DNA from 4 places in the Trichocoleus sp. FACHB-90 genome. Region 2 is predicted to be linked to each of the others. Evidence: predicted binding sites of a transcription regulator. Region 2 holds the regulator's gene; each other region holds the start of a gene.
What was found. Region 2 encodes NtcA, which controls nitrogen genes in cyanobacteria. Its sites were predicted from a motif close to TTTGTANNNNNNNNTACAAA; they were not measured.

Region 1 (3,901 bases), on a different contig from region 2:
CAAATACAATGGCTAAACCCAGCGCCGCAATTAGTAAAACAGCACCGATGCTAATCCCGTTAAATATGGCATCTAACACTACTTGCAGCACTAGCTTTCTCCCAATTAATTGATTTGCATCGCCTTTGTTGCAGCTTACCTTTTTACATAAGCAGGTGATAGGTATCTAACTTCACTTCTGGTAATTGGTAATAAAGAATCAGCCGACTATACCCATTACCAGCCTGAAAAACTTACAGCTATTTCCACCGCTGAATAGTTTTTCTTGGATGTACACCTACTACTTAAAGTTGCATTGCATATAGCCTATTGCATAAAGCATATTATTCCAGATGCAAATTTTAGCGGGTAATATATGCGACTAAACAATCGCCTATTCTCATGAAAAACGAGCGCAATTACTACCTATGCTTAAGTTTATTAGCTTTTTTAGCTGTCCTTTATCCTTTTACTGAAGACAATAGATAAGGACAAAGGACAACAAGCTAATAACTAGACAGGTTAGGCTTTATATTTGCCACCTTTTTTCAAATCAGTCCAGTCACAGGCATATCCCTTAGTTTCAGCGACAAACTGGTTCCAGGGAACAGGAGATACTGCTTTCGGTGTCTCGTAGACAATCTTAAATAGACCGTCATCCGCCACTTCACCAAGTCGCACAAACTTGGCTAAGTGATGGTTATTTTCCAGCGTCACTGTGCCTTGTGGAGCCTCGAAGGTTTGACCTACAGCAGCCTTTTTAACCGCTTCTATATCGTCAGCGTTTTTTGCTTTTTCAACAGCCTGCTTCCATAGATAAACAGCAATGTAAGCTGATTCCATCGGGTCATTTGTTACCCGGTCGTCTCCGTATTTTGCTTTAAAGGCTTCGACAAATTTTTTATTAGCAGGCGTGTCCACAGTTTGGAAATAATTCCAAGCAGCGTAATGACCTTTGAGATATTCTGTACCGATTGCTTTAACTTCTTCTTCGGCAATACTTACAGACATAACCGGATATTTATCTGGATTCAATCCTGCGCCTTGCATCTGCTTGAAGAAAGCGACGTTACTATCACCATTAAGAGTATTAAAAATTACTCCGCCATCTGGCAGTGCTGCTTTTATTTTGGTGATGATGGGGGTGACTTCTGTATTACCCAAAGGTAAGTAGTCTTCACCTGCTGTTTCGCCGCCTTTGGCTTTTAATTGCTCTTTAATGACGGTGTTGGCGGTGCGAGGAAAAACGTAGTCGGAACCTATGAGGAAGAATCTTTTACCTTTATTTTGCAACAACCAATCAACCGCAGGCTCGATTTGTTGATTTGGGGCAGCGCCAGTATAGAAGATATTATTAGAACACTCTTGTCCCTCGTATTGTACGGGATACCAGAGCATATGTTTTTTCTCTTCAAATACTGGCAGTACAGCTTTACGACTGGCAGAAGTCCAACACCCAAAAACGGTAACAACTTTATCTTGATCAATTAATTTTCTGGCTTTTTCTGCAAAAGTAGGCCAGTCAGAGGCACCATCTTCTTGAATAGGTTGAATTTGTTTGCCTAGTACGCCGCCAGCTTTATTAATCTCCTCAATTGCTAACATTTCAGCATCGACGACACTTTTTTCGCTAATTGCCATCGTGCCGCTGAGGGAGTGTAAAATCCCTACTTTGATGGTGTCTCCTCCACCAGCAGCAGCCACGGTAGTCGCGCCAGGAGAGGGAGAAGCAGCTGTTGGACTGCTGGGATTAGTGGTGGAAGTCCCACTGCAAGCCTTGAGAAGAATACTGGTTCCTAGAGTGGCAGAACCGTATAGAAGAAATTTACGTCGCCCTAATCGCTTTGCCATACCAATCCTGTACTCCTGGCTTCATCAGCCCAATGATAGAGAACATACACAGCTAAGGAGTGATATTAGAGCGATGGTCTAGGAAAACATTGTAGTCTTGGATACAAAATCCTGATTTTTAACAATCATTGAAGGGTAAGGTCAGGTTGCTGTTTGGGGAATTTCTCCCATATTCAAACGGATAAAGTTTAAAACAGCGTCTAATCCTTGCTGAGTCTTCAAATTTGTAAATATAAAGTGTTTTTCCCCGCGCATTCTCTTGGTGTCTCGTTCCATGATGCCCAAATCAGCTCCCACTAAAGGGGCAAGGTCAATTTTGTTAATTACCAGCAAATCTGACTTGGTGATGCCGGGGCCTCCTTTGCGGGGAATTTTGTCACCTGCTGCGACATCAATTACGTAAATTGTCAAGTCTACAAGTTCGGGACTAAAGGTTGCAGCTAAGTTGTCGCCGCCACTTTCTAAAAATACTAGGTCTAAATCTGGAAATCGCTGTTCCATCTGTTCGATGGCGGCTATGTTCATGGAAGCGTCTTCGCGGATGGCGGTATGGGGACAGCCGCCAGTTTCTACGCCGAGGATGCGATCGCTTTCCAATGCTTGACTTTTCACTAAAAACTGTGCATCTTCCTGGGTATAAATATCATTGGTGACGACAGCAATGTGGTATCTCTGCCGCATCGCCTTACACATCGCCTCAACTAAGGCAGTTTTTCCCGAACCCACTGGCCCTGCTACGCCAACCCGAAATGCACTCATGGGATTGCTAATCACTAATGGCTAATCTTACCAAAATAATGGGTTTAAAGCCCCGCACTTTCAAGGCGGTTTTTATTTATCTTAATGTTTTATCGGCAATATTGTGCGGTAAAATAACATCATGTTAGTTAGAGAAGCCAAGTTAAAAAACGGAACAAAAGAGCAATACTTAGCTCTTGATGATGCTATTCGTACCGCCCAGTTCATTAGAAACAAGGCAATCCGGTACTGGATGGATAACCAAGGTGTAAGTAAAGCCGATTTGTACTCACTGTGCAAAGATTTAGCCGCCAAGTTTCCTTTCGCCAAAAAGTTAAACTCAGCCGCCAGACAAGCCAGTGCGGAACGTGCTTGGGCTTCTATTTCTAACTTCTATTCCCGATGTAAAAAGGGCGAGAAAAAGAAAGGTTATCCCCAATTTAAAAAGCATTGCCGCTCTGTAGAATACAAAGTCTCCGGATGGAAGCTAGCCCAAGATTGTGAAAGTATTAACTTCACGGATGGCTTCGAGATTGGGACTTTATCTCTATACTGCAACAATGAAACAAAGATTGACCTTCACACCCTTAAGATTAACCGCGTGCGTGTTGTGCGTAGGGCAGATGGGTATTATGCTCAATTCTGCTTTGATGCTGACCGGAAAGAAGCAGGGGAATACACAGGCAATGTTGTCAGCTTGGATCTGGGGTTAAAATACTTCACTAAAGACCAGAACGATAATGCTGTTATCTATCCCCAGTTTTTGAGGAAGTCTGAGCGCCGACTAAAAGAAGCTCAAAGACGGTTAAGTAAAAAGTTTGTCCTCGGTGCAAAACCTCAATCAAACAACTACCATAAAGCACGACAACGACTAGGTAGAGTTCATCTTAAAACCTCTAGACAGCGTAAAGATTGGGCGATAAAGCTTGCCCGATGCGTAGTTCACTCAAACGATGTGATTGTCTATGAGGATTTGAAGATTGCCAACATGGTCAAGAATCATCGCTTGGCTAAATCAATTCAGGATGCTAGTTGGTATCAGTTCACTCAATGGTTAGACTACTACGGGAAAATCTGGGATAAAGCGGTAGTGGCAGTTTCACCCCACTATACATCTCAGGATTGCTCTAGTTGTGGCTGGAGAGTGAAAAAGTCATTAAGCACCAGAACTCATTCATGTCCCTCATGTAGTGTTGAGATATGCCGCGATACTAACGCGGCAATTAATATCCTCAAAAAGGGTATGGGGATTCTAGTAGCGCGTCAAGGCTAAAATGCTGGGTTGAACAAGTGTGGAAAAGGTTACATTTCAAGCTTTTTATCCCTCAGCAAA
Region 2 (3,901 bases):
AAGTTGGGCGAGGGCTGTGTCTCGCTTGGCGATTTCTTTATCACGTTGGGCAATGCTGTTTCTCAGGTTGGAAATTTTTTGATCAAGTTCTGCCAAGGCTTGGTCGCGATTACCAATTTCCCGGTCGCGTTCTGTGATGGCTTGGTCAAGCTTGGCGATTTCGCGATCGCGTTGAGTAACTTGGCCCTTGAGTTGGGTGATTTGAGCCTTTACGCGATCGCGCTCCTTGATTAGTTCCTGGCGTTCCCCTTGAAGTTGTTGAATTTCAGAACGTAAATTTACCGCTTGCCCAGAAACACTTTCCAGCTGTTGCTGGGTTTTCTCAAAGCTAGCCGCAACGCTTTTAAGTTCGCGCTCTGTCTTGCTCAGTTGCGCCTCTGTCTGGGCTTGTCTGGCTAGTGCTGCCGCCAGAGACTTATTAATGGCATCCAGACGCTTTTGGGCGGCTTGCTGCTCGGTACGGGCTAGTGAGAGTTCGTTTTCAGTTTGTTGTTTCTGGGCTGCAACTTTGGAGAGTTCGCTTTCAGTTTGTTGTTTCTGGGCTACAGTTTGGTCAAGCTCCCGACGAGCGGTTCTGAGTTTTCGCTGAATTTCATCAACTTGAAACACGCCTGTGCGTAACGGCTTGCTGGTGGCAAATAGGATCGTCAGGGTTGAGGCGGAAATCATCAAACCTGTAAGAATTGTAACTAAGACCGCAGTTTTCTTGGGACGCAGATTGAACAGACTCAGCCGCGCTTTTCCCACGCGAGTGCCAATGCGATCGCCCAAGGTGGCGATCGCACCACCCAATACCAAAATCGATAAAATTAAGACCAGCGCACTGGTGGTCATTTTCCAGCTTTAGCTATCACCTCTCAAGCTTAAGCATAAAGGCTTTTTTGTGATAGACGCTGGTACTTCAACTATTGATTAACAAAAGCTGACAGTGCAAAAGATGTTTTAGGTGAACTGCTGGCTCAAAGCTACCGGGTTATGAACGGTAATTTTTTTCTTATTGATGGAAATCATTTTCTCTGAGCGTAAATCTCCCAGTAACCGGGTGACTGTCACTCTTGTGGAACCAATTGCTTCTGCGATCGCTTGGTGAGAAAGCTTCAGATCAACTGTAATTCCATTCGGGCCTGGAACGCCAAAATCGCGACAGAGAATCAACAAAAAACTCACCAATCGCGATCCCATATCCCGGTGCGCCAAAGTCTCAATCATCATCTCTGTTTGCAAGATCCGCGATGAAAGCCCCCGCAGCATCAACATCGACAATTCTGGATTATCCTTGAGCGCTTGCTCCACCTGTTCAATTGGTGCTGAAAGCAACTCCACAGGCGTAAATGCTACTGCGTGATAAAATCTGTCTGACCGATTCCCGGTAATCAACGACAGTACGCCAAAGACGCTGTTTTCTCGCAGCAGCGCCACTGTAATTTCTTCCCCAGCTTCGTACACGCGAGACAGCTTCACAGCTCCTTTGAGCAAAAAATATACCCGTTCAGCCGGGTCTCCGGGGAAAAAGATAGTTTTGCCCCGATCAAAGGTTTCCACCACTGGCGGAAACGCCCCACCTCCGATTTGACGGAACACAGCTGCTAACGGTCTATCTTGCGTCACTACCACTTCCTTATATCCTTATTGCTGCCCTAGAAACTCTTCTGGGAATTACAACCGACTGTGAGAAATTTCTGACTTTAGACACTGATAAACTGACTCTTAGGCAGTTTTTTGTGCTGCTTGATACATAATTTTAAAGTTGTTTTATCCTCCAAGTTTTTCCAATTGCCTCAACCCCACGGCGCAAATCAGATTGTTAAGGAAAATGTCTATATCTTGACAATACCTGTTTGATAAGCTGGGATGCAGTTTGAGTCATGTTGGGTAAGCTTCGATCCCGACGCAAGCTATCTGAATTACCGCCCTAAATCGGATATTCTCTAATATTGCCTTCAAAATTGACATCATGCTAGATTTATCAGGAAAAAATGCCCTAGTTACTGGCATTGCCAACAACCGCTCAATCGCTTGGGGTATTGCCCAGCAGTTACACAAAGCTGGTGCAAATTTGGGAGTTACTTATCTACCAGACGACCGAGGACGCTTTGAGAAGAAAGTCGCCGAATTGGTAGAACCTCTCAACCCCAGCTTGTTTTTACCTTGCGATGTTCAGAATGATGACCAAATTCGTTCTACATTTGATGCCATCCGCGATAAGTGGGGCAGGCTAGATATTTTAATCCATTGTCTTGCTTTTGCCAACAAGGACGATTTATCAGGTGATTTTAGCAACACCACCCGCGCTGGCTTCACTCAAGCTTTGGAAATTAGCACCTACTCGCTAGTTCAACTGGCTGGGGCGGCGAAACCGCTAATGACAGAAGGCGGCAGTATTGTCACCCTAACTTATTTGGGCGGCGTTAAGGTGATCCCCAATTACAATGTGATGGGCATTGCTAAGTCTGGCTTGGAAATGAGCGTGCGTTATCTAGCCTCGGAGATGGGGCCTTCTAATATTCGCGTGAATGCAATCTCAGCTGGCCCGATACGCACTCTGGCATCATCGGCGGTGGGTGGCATTCTGGATATGATCCATCATGTTGAGGAAGTAGCACCACTGCGGCGAACTGTGACTCAGACAGAAGTGGGAAATGCTGCTAGTTTCTTGTGCAGCGACTTGGCAAGTGGGATTACGGGTCAAGTGCTGTATGTAGATGCTGGATACGAGATTATGGGAATGTGATGTAGGGGCTGGGGATTGGGGACTGGGGAAAGAATCTAACTTACCCCATTCCCTAGCTCGATAGCATAGAATAATAAACTTACTTGTTTCTTGTTAGTGAGCATCTGCTATGCAGACAAGCGATCGCGTTTCCACCACTCCGAACCTTGAACAACTTTTATCACCTCGCACGGCTACGGTTTCACGTAAGACGGGCGAAACTGATGTCTTGGTGACAGTAAACTTAGACGGGAATGGGACTTGCAACGCCAATACGGGCATTCCCTTTTTGGATCATATGCTGCATCAAATTGCCTCTCACGGGCTGATTGATTTGGATGTAGCCGCGAAAGGGGATTTAGAAATTGATGACCACCACACCAACGAAGATGTGGGCATTACGTTGGGGATGGCGTTCGGGAAAGCACTAAGCGATCGCAAGGGAATTGTTCGCTTTGGTAATTTCCTCGCCCCCTTAGATGAAGCTTTGGTGCAGGTGGTGTTAGACTTTTCTGGTCGTCCTCACCTCAGCTATGGCTTACAAATTCCCACCCAGCGAGTCGGGACTTATGACACTCAGCTGGTGCGAGAATTTTTTGTAGCGGTGGTGAATCATAGCCAGATGACGCTGCACATCCGACAGTTGGATGGGATTAATTCCCACCACATTATCGAAGCGACCTTTAAGGCGTTTGCGCGTAGTCTTCGTATGGCTATGGAAATCGATCCCCGTCGTGCTGGTATGATTCCCAGTTCCAAAGGGGTTTTGTAGGTGGTCAGGGGATAGTTCAGTTCGGGAGGATTAGCTTAGGTTGCGATCGCTAAGCAAGAGTGAACTTTCTCCTGCATCTACTAGGTATTACTTGAGGGGATTGGCAATATAGCCATACTTGTTGCCAATTTTTACTTTCGCTAACCCTTCAGAAAAAGGCAAAGCGTTATCAAATTGCGGCTGGATTACAAACTTTCCAGTTTTATCAACATAGCCCCACTTGCTGCCCCTTTTTACAGATACCAACCCTTCAGAAAAGTCATAAGTGTTATTAAATTGCGGTGCAATCACGATGTTTCCCGCCTTGTCGATATAGCCAATCTTATCTGCGATCGCTATCCCCGCCAGCCCTGTGTAAATGCTACCAGCCCAATGAAATTGGGGCGCAATCACGAAGTCTCCCGTCTTATCAATATAGC
Region 3 (3,901 bases), on a different contig from region 2:
TTGGTAAACCGGGGAGCGGCCCTTTTTCCCTGACAGGCCAGCCAAACGCGATGGGCGGACGGGAAACTGGGGGACTTTCCCACATCCTACCAGGCTATAGAGTGGTAAAAAATCCCCAACATCGCGCCGAATTAGAAGAATTTTGGCAACTTCCCGCCGGACAGATTTCGCCTGTTCCAGGTTTGGCGGCGTGGGACATCATCACGGGTCTGGAAACTGGTGATGTCGGAATGCTCTGGATTGCAGCAACTAACCCGGCTGTGAGTTTACCCGATTTGGAACGTTCTAAGGCAGCGTTAATGCGATCGCCTTTTACGGTATACCAAGACGCATATTACCCCACGGAAACTGCCGAATTTGCTCACGTCCTGCTTCCTGCGGCGCAGTGGAGCGAAAAAACTGGGACAATGACTAACTCTGAGCGAGTTGTCACTTTATGTAAGGCGTTTCGCACTCCTCCTGGTGAAGCGAAAGCCGATTGGAAAATCTTTGTGGAAGTAGCACTGCGACTGGGCTTTGGCGACAAATTTCCCTACTCTACCTCAGCTGAAGTTTATGACGAATATGCTCAGGTAACACGCGATCGCGTCTGCGATATGAGTGGCATCAGTCACGCACGACTAGCAGCACAAGGCCCCCTACAATGGCCCCTCCCAAAGGAAAAGCAATCTACACTTCCAGCTGTGAAGCGGTTATATACAGATGGGCGTTTTCCTACGCCTGATGGACGGGCGCGTTTTGGGGCATACCATTCACGCGGTTTGGCAGAACCACCAGATCCAGACTATCCCTATGTCCTAACTACAGGCAGACTTTACGGCCATTGGCACACCCAAACCCGCACGGGACGGATTGATAAAATCAAGCAGATGCACCCGAATCCATTTATTGAGATTCATCCCCGCGATGCTGCCAATTTAGATGTTCAGGAGAATGATTTGGTGGAAGTGCAAACTCGTCGCGGCACCTCTCGTTTTCCAGCTAAAGTAACAAAAGCAATTTCTCCCGGAACTGTCTTTGTCCCGATGCACTGGGGCGCACTTTGGGCAGACAAGGCAGAAGCTAATGCCCTGACTCATCACATATCCTGTCCCGACTCGCTGCAACCAGAATTAAAGGCTTGTGCCGTGAAACTTGTACCTGTTGCTGCCCAAAAATCTGAGGGAGGTTATTTACGTTGTGACACTAAATCTCCGGCTTTTTCTTCACGAGTTTAGCTTGGTAGAAATTTGTGAAAAATTAGTCCTTTTTGGTGGAACGAACCGCTGAGGGCGCTGAGGGAGAAAAGCACACATTTAAAGATTTTAGCAATCTTCCAAAAGAAAGAGTTAAAAAATTATAAATATTTCAAAAGGTGGGGTTCTGAGTAAATAGGCATCTTCTGTAGCAAAGTCTACCGATTCCTGGCATAAGAGGGCATAAGGTTAGATAAAAATCTGGCTAGATTGTCCGATAAATAGCTGTTGAGGCGAGTCGTGCGCTCGCTACAGACATAATATGCAACGAGGCTAAAACTTATGACGGAAGCAACCGAAGTACCAGGAAAGGTAGGTAAAGCTCAGGTGGAAGCGAACGGCTCCCCAGCAACCGTCGAATCATCTGAAAATTTGACAAATGCAGGCGAAGCAACACCAACCCAAAACAAATTTGAAAGGATTAAATCCGAAAAAGATGGTCTGGTATTAAAGCAAGAACTAGATTATTTAGCTGAGATTGGCTGGGAAGCGATGGAAGAAGCCGATAGAGACTATCGGTTGCGGGTTTTGGGTTTGTTTTACCGCACAGTGACACCAGGCAAATTTATGCTGCGGATGCGGCTGGCGAATGGGATTTTAAGTACCTATCAAATGCGAGTTTTTGCTGAAATTGTGCAGCATTACGGAGATGAGGGAAACGCTGATATCACCACACGGCAAAATATTCAACTGCGACAAATACGCCTTGAAGATGTACCAGACATCTATCGAAAATTAGAACAAGCTGGATTAACATCGGTTCAATCTGGTGTGGACAATGTTCGGAATATTACGGGTTCACCTTTAGCAGGAATCGATCCAGATGAATTGATCGATACGCGAGGATTGTGTCGCATGGTGCAGGACATGATCACTAATATGGGCAAAGGGAATCCAGAGTTTACGAATTTGCCAAGAAAATTTAATATTGCGATCGCAGGTTGTCGTGACAATTCAGTTCACGCCGAACTTAACGATATTGGTTTCATCCCGGCTTACAAAAACGACACCATCGGCTTTAATGTCATCGTCGGCGGGATGTTCTCACCCAAACGTTACGAAGCTTCAGTTCCCATGAATGCTTGGGTTCCACCAGAAGACGTGGTGGCTTTGAGTCGAGCAATTTTAGAAGTTTACCGCGACCACGGACTTCGGGCAAATCGGCAAAAGTCGCGGCTGATGTATCTGATTGATAAATGGGGAATTGAGAAGTTTAGAGAAGAGATAGAAAAACGCTTTGGTGAAGTTAAGGGAACTATACCTTTACAATCGGCTGCTGAAAAAGATGAATTTCTGTGGGAAAAGAAAGATTACATCGGCGTTTATAAACAGAAGCAACCTGGATTAAACTTTGTGGGTTTACATATTCCCGTCGGTCGGATGTATGCCCAAGATATGTTTGACTTAGCCAGAATTGCCGAAGTGTATGGTAGTGGGGAAATTCGGTTTACAGTAGAGCAAAATTTGATTATTCCCAATATCCCCGATACTCGTATGGAAGCGTTTTTAAAAGAACCACTTTTAGAACGTTTTCCACTCGATCCAGAAAACTTGATGCGCGGGTTAGTTTCCTGCACAGGAAGTCAATTCTGCGGCTTTGCACTAATAGAAACCAAGAACCGCGCTTTGGCTTTTGTTAAAGCCTTGGAAGCAGAATTAACTTTACCTCAACCAATACGAATTCACTGGACGGGATGCCCCAATTCTTGCGGTCAACCGCAAGTGGCAGATATTGGGTTGATGGGAACAAAGGGACGCAAAAATGGCAAAGTCGTCGAAGCCGTCGATATCTGGATGGGCGGAAAAGTTGGCTATGAAGCTGAACTTGGTAGCCGGGTGATGAAATCGATTCCCTGCGACGAGCTTAAGCCAGTGCTGCGAGATTTGTTGGTTGAACACTTTGGGGCAAAACCTAAGCAGTCATTAGTTCTTAGTCATTAGTTTGTTGCTAATGGGTAATAGGTAATTCTTAACTGCCATTAGCCATTAGCAAATGACTAATTACCAATAACAAATAACTAATAATATGAGTGATTTAATCAAAACGCTCTGCCCTTACTGTGGTGTTGGGTGTGGTTTAGAAGTTTCTCCGCCAGCCCAAGCTAACCGGGAAACGAATCGAGATAGTAAAGGCAATCCTGTCTGGAAAGTTCGGGGCGATCGCGCTCATCCTTCGAGTCAGGGTATGGTATGTGTCAAAGGAGCCACAGTTACAGAGTCTATCAGTAAAGACCGACTGATGTATCCAATGATGCGCGATTCCCTGGATGAACCTTTCCGTCGCGCTTCTTGGGACGAAGCCTTAGATGCGATCGCAAGCCGCATTAAAACTGTGCGCGATACTTCTGGTGCAGATGCAATCTGCCTCTATGGTTCTGGCCAATTCCTCACGGAAGACTATTATCTTGCCCAAAAACTTTTTAAAGGTATTTTGGGTACTAATAACTTTGATACCAACTCGCGCCTGTGTATGTCTTCCGCCACAGCCGGGTATTATTACAGCTTAGGTTCAGACGGCCCCCCCTGTTGCTACGAAGACCTGGAATTAACAGATTGTGCCTTTATCATCGGTTCCAATACGGCAGAATGTCACCCGATTATCTTCAACCGACTGCGGAAACACCACAAACAAAACAATAATGTCAAAATGATTGTGGTCGATCCGC
Region 4 (3,901 bases), on a different contig from region 2:
CAGCGTCGGTTGTGGCGGGAGAGCAGCCCACCAAAGTTCCCGCTCATCAGGGCCAATAACCGCTCCTTCTGGTTTCTCGCCATTGCGATTGAGCAAAGAAGTAGAGCCAAAAGTTTCTATTCGCTGTTGATTGCGGCTGGGATTGGTAAAGTAGTGAACTTTCCAAGTGAAAGTAGTCCGTGCTGTTGCTTCATACTGGTTGGTAGTTACAGTGCTGCACCCAGCAAGAGCAACCAAAAGAAAAAATCGCGTGACGGTGGCAAAAATTTGCTTTTGTTGTAAAAATTGACCTTTAAGACTCACTGTATGCTGACACCAATTTAATAGACTAAATGCAGCTGGCTCCGCTATTTCCTATTGTGTACCGAATTCTTCAGCCTGCCTTTCCTAACTGTCTGTGGTCGGGTGCTGCAAATTCAAAAGCGATCGCTCTCACCTTTGATGATGGCCCCCATCCTCAGTACACCAGAGAGCTGTTACAAGTGCTAGACCGCTACAGCATCACTGCTAGTTTTTTCTGGCTCGGTGCCTGTGTCAACCGTTCCCCAACAGTTGCTAAAGAAGTCTACGACCGGGGCCACTGGATTGGATTACACGGATACGATCATCGCGCCTTTCCTAAACTCAGCCCAACAGAACTCCAGCAAAGTATAGAACAAACCCAACAGGCAATCCAAAAAGCTTGTCAACTAGACCCACGCTACATCCGAGATATCCGACCCCCCAACGGTTTGTTTACACCCCAAACCTTAGATTTATTGCACCAGTGGAACTATCGACCCGTCATGTGGAGCGTCGTCCCGGAAGACTGGGTGCGACCAGGGATTTCCCTGGTCGTAGAGCGAGTGCTGCGGCAAGTTCGCAATGGTTCAGTGATTGTTCTACACGATGGCTACTACGGTGGACAAGACGTAGCCCAAACTACTAGCCAGCTAATTCCCCAACTATTGCAGCAAGGATACCAGTTTGTCACCATTGATTTTTTGTGGCAACAAGCCAAATTGAGTGGTCAATGCGGATTTTGCAATATATATTGATGTTTTAGATGTCACATTTAGTCCCAGTTGATTAGAATGACTGAATAGAATTCAGCCATTTGTCTCAACCGCTGACCTATAAAGCTTAATAGTATGGAGTTATATTTGAGCTTAACGTAAGATAAAAGGAGAATTTCTCGTAGTTTTGGCTTGCACGTTCATTACTGCTTAGTGCTATTGTCGCCAATCCTTTGACGCTGATAAAGCGGGCAATTGATAGAAAGGCAGCGAAAAGCTGGCTTGCTTTCTCAAGAAAGCGAGTAAGTAAGAGCAAATCCTGTAAAAATTAGTTCAAGGAGATGGGCTGCGTGATGGGTGCATCAATTCCAATTGCATTATCCATTTGTAAAAGCTCGCCAGACATTAATTTCATATTTGCAGGATTAAATAATCAAAAAACGTGCAATTTTTGTAAGAGAGGCTACAATCGGAAAGGTCTTGAACATATCCAGCATTAACACCTACCCCAACGCTTTTAAGTTCGCCCTGGCGTTGTGAGGAATGTATTCTCTCTTTCTCTCACCTAGTCAGTGAGCAACCTTTGAATGCTGGCAAACACCACTGACTAACTTGTTTGTAGATTAACCACACCATCTTCTGGTCTTTAACTGAAGGAGCATGAGGAATTAGGCATGACCCAGGCCAACGACGTACTCGAAATCATCATTCAGCCTGACAGCGAAATGTTAGAGCTATTAATTGACGAAGAAGCGGATCGAGATGAAGAATTTGTAGACGCAGCACCGGATGAAGAAGACGGTAAGCCTGGTAAGGTAGCCAGATCCCGTCGTCGGGTGCAAACTAAAAAGAAGCACTATACAGAGGATTCGATTCGCCTATATTTACAAGAAATTGGTCGGATTCGCCTACTACGCGCCGACGAAGAAATTGAACTTGCTCGGAAAATTGCAGATTTGCTGGAATTGGAGCGTTTGCGCCAGCAATTGATCGAAAATCTAGAGCGGGAACCCCAAGATATAGAGTGGGCTGAAGGGGTACTGAAATCTGAGCGAGTCTGGGAACAACTTACTACTCAGTTAGGAAGAGAACCAGAGCAAGAAGAGTGGTCTAAAGAGGTGAAAAAGCGCCTACCAGCGTTTCGACATCGCCTCTATGTAGGTCGCCGCGCTAAGGACAAAATGGTGCAGTCAAACCTGCGTTTGGTGGTTTCGATTGCCAAGAAATATATGAATCGCGGGTTATCTTTCCAAGACTTGATTCAGGAAGGCAGTCTGGGATTGATTCGCGCCGCTGAGAAATTCGACCACGAGAAAGGCTACAAGTTTTCAACTTACGCTACATGGTGGATTCGTCAGGCAATAACCAGAGCGATCGCTGACCAATCCCGCACCATCCGCCTACCCGTTCACCTCTACGAAACCATTTCTCGCATCAAGAAAACCACCAAACTCCTTTCTCAGGAAATGGGCCGCAAACCCACTGAAGAAGAAATTGCTACGAGAATGGAGATGACTATCGAGAAACTGCGTTTCATCGCCAAATCTGCCCAGTTGCCGATATCCTTAGAAACGCCAATCGGCAAAGAAGAAGATTCTCGACTGGGAGACTTCATCGAAGCTGATGGTGAAACCCCAGAAGATCAAGTTTCCAAAAATTTGCTCCGGGAAGACTTAGAAAGTGTCCTCGACACTCTCAGCCCCCGCGAACGCGACGTTTTACGTCTGCGCTACGGCTTAGATGATGGACGCATGAAGACCCTCGAAGAAATCGGTCAAATCTTCAACGTCACCCGCGAACGAATCCGTCAAATCGAAGCGAAAGCCCTCCGCAAGTTGCGCCATCCCAACCGCAACAGCATCCTCAAAGAATACATTCGCTAAACAAGAGCTTTCAGTAAATAGGGTGGGCAATGCCCACCCTATTTTCTTAGCTTTTTTTTCCTAACAATAATTCTACAACTATTCAAAAACACCATAATTTATAAAAAAGCTGGATATTTCCGAAGAAACACCCAGCGAATTGAGATTGACCGAGGTTAAAAAGACTGGAAAATTACATTAAACCCCAGAAGTGAAGTACACCTTGACCACTGGTGAGTTCAATAATTACAGCAGCGAGGAATCCAATCATCGCCAGACGACCGTTCCAGTTTTCAGCTTGAGGCGTAAAGCCAACCTTAGTTACATCGTTGCGATCTTGAGTTTGCATAGTTTTATACTGACTGAAATAAAATTTGGCTACATTATGCAAATTAATGTAACCAAAGATCAGCGATCGCGCAACAATCTGATCCGCTTGCGGATGAAAATTGACTTTGGTGCGAAAATATAAGGCACTTGGGCTTGCTTCCTCATACTCTTGCAAAATGATATGTCGCTAACCGCCAAACTGCTAAGCGATCGCTTAGATAATTATTATCAGCAGATCGCAGCAGTCATTCTCAACCGTCAAAATCCGATAACCGGGCTATTACCCGCCAGTACCGCCATTAACGCCCACGGCGACTATACCGACGCTTGGGTGCGAGACAACGTTTATAGCATTCTCGCGGTTTGGGGATTGGCGCTGGCTTACCGCAAAGTTGATGAAGATGGGGGACGCACCTACGAACTAGAACAAAGCGTCGTCAAGCTGATGCGGGGGCTATTGTTCTGCATGATGCGCCAAAGCCACAAAGTAGAAAGTTTTAAACAAAGCCAATCCCTGCTAGACTGCCTGCACGCCAAATACAACACCAGTTCTGGCGATGTTGTCGTTGGCGATGACGCTTGGGGACATTTGCAATTAGATGCTACCTCCCTGTTTTTACTGATGCTGGCGCAGATGACAGCATCCGGGTTACACATCATCTACTGCATAGATGAAGTTAACTTCGTGCAAAATCTGGTGTATTACATTGGTCG

Region 1: urtA (urea ABC transporter substrate-binding protein) is a predicted target of NtcA. The motif match lies at 1,919-1,938, and genes of this name have one in related genera.
Region 3: H6F74_RS13605 (ferredoxin--nitrite reductase) is a predicted target of NtcA. The motif match lies at 1,381-1,400, and genes of this name have one in related genera.
Region 4: rpoD (RNA polymerase sigma factor RpoD) is a predicted target of NtcA. The motif match lies at 1,446-1,465, and genes of this name have one in related genera.

Annotation. Positions count from the first base shown of each region.
Region 1 is NZ_JACJOK010000057.1:43,360-47,260, forward strand. It holds gene urtB (urea ABC transporter permease subunit UrtB) at 1-91, opposite strand, end outside; gene urtA (urea ABC transporter substrate-binding protein) at 502-1,830, opposite strand; gene ureG (urease accessory protein UreG) at 1,972-2,589, opposite strand; gene H6F74_RS16675 (transposase) at 2,711-3,841, shown strand.
Region 2 is NZ_JACJOK010000069.1:309,034-312,934, forward strand. It holds gene H6F74_RS20900 (DUF3084 domain-containing protein) at 1-834, opposite strand, end outside; gene ntcA (global nitrogen regulator NtcA) at 943-1,614, opposite strand; gene fabI (enoyl-ACP reductase FabI) at 1,955-2,731, shown strand; gene hisB (imidazoleglycerol-phosphate dehydratase HisB) at 2,841-3,482, shown strand; gene H6F74_RS20920 (WG repeat-containing protein) at 3,570-3,901, opposite strand, start outside.
Region 3 is NZ_JACJOK010000048.1:16,021-19,921, forward strand. It holds gene H6F74_RS13600 (nitrate reductase) at 1-1,217, shown strand, start outside; gene H6F74_RS13605 (ferredoxin--nitrite reductase) at 1,608-3,176, shown strand; gene H6F74_RS13610 (nitrate reductase) at 3,262-3,901, shown strand, end outside.
Region 4 is NZ_JACJOK010000008.1:13,710-17,610, forward strand. It holds gene H6F74_RS01570 (hypothetical protein) at 1-267, opposite strand, end outside; gene H6F74_RS01575 (polysaccharide deacetylase family protein) at 333-1,037, shown strand; gene rpoD (RNA polymerase sigma factor RpoD) at 1,670-2,878, shown strand; gene H6F74_RS01585 (chlorophyll a/b-binding protein) at 3,051-3,206, opposite strand; gene H6F74_RS01590 (glycoside hydrolase family 15 protein) at 3,369-3,901, shown strand, end outside.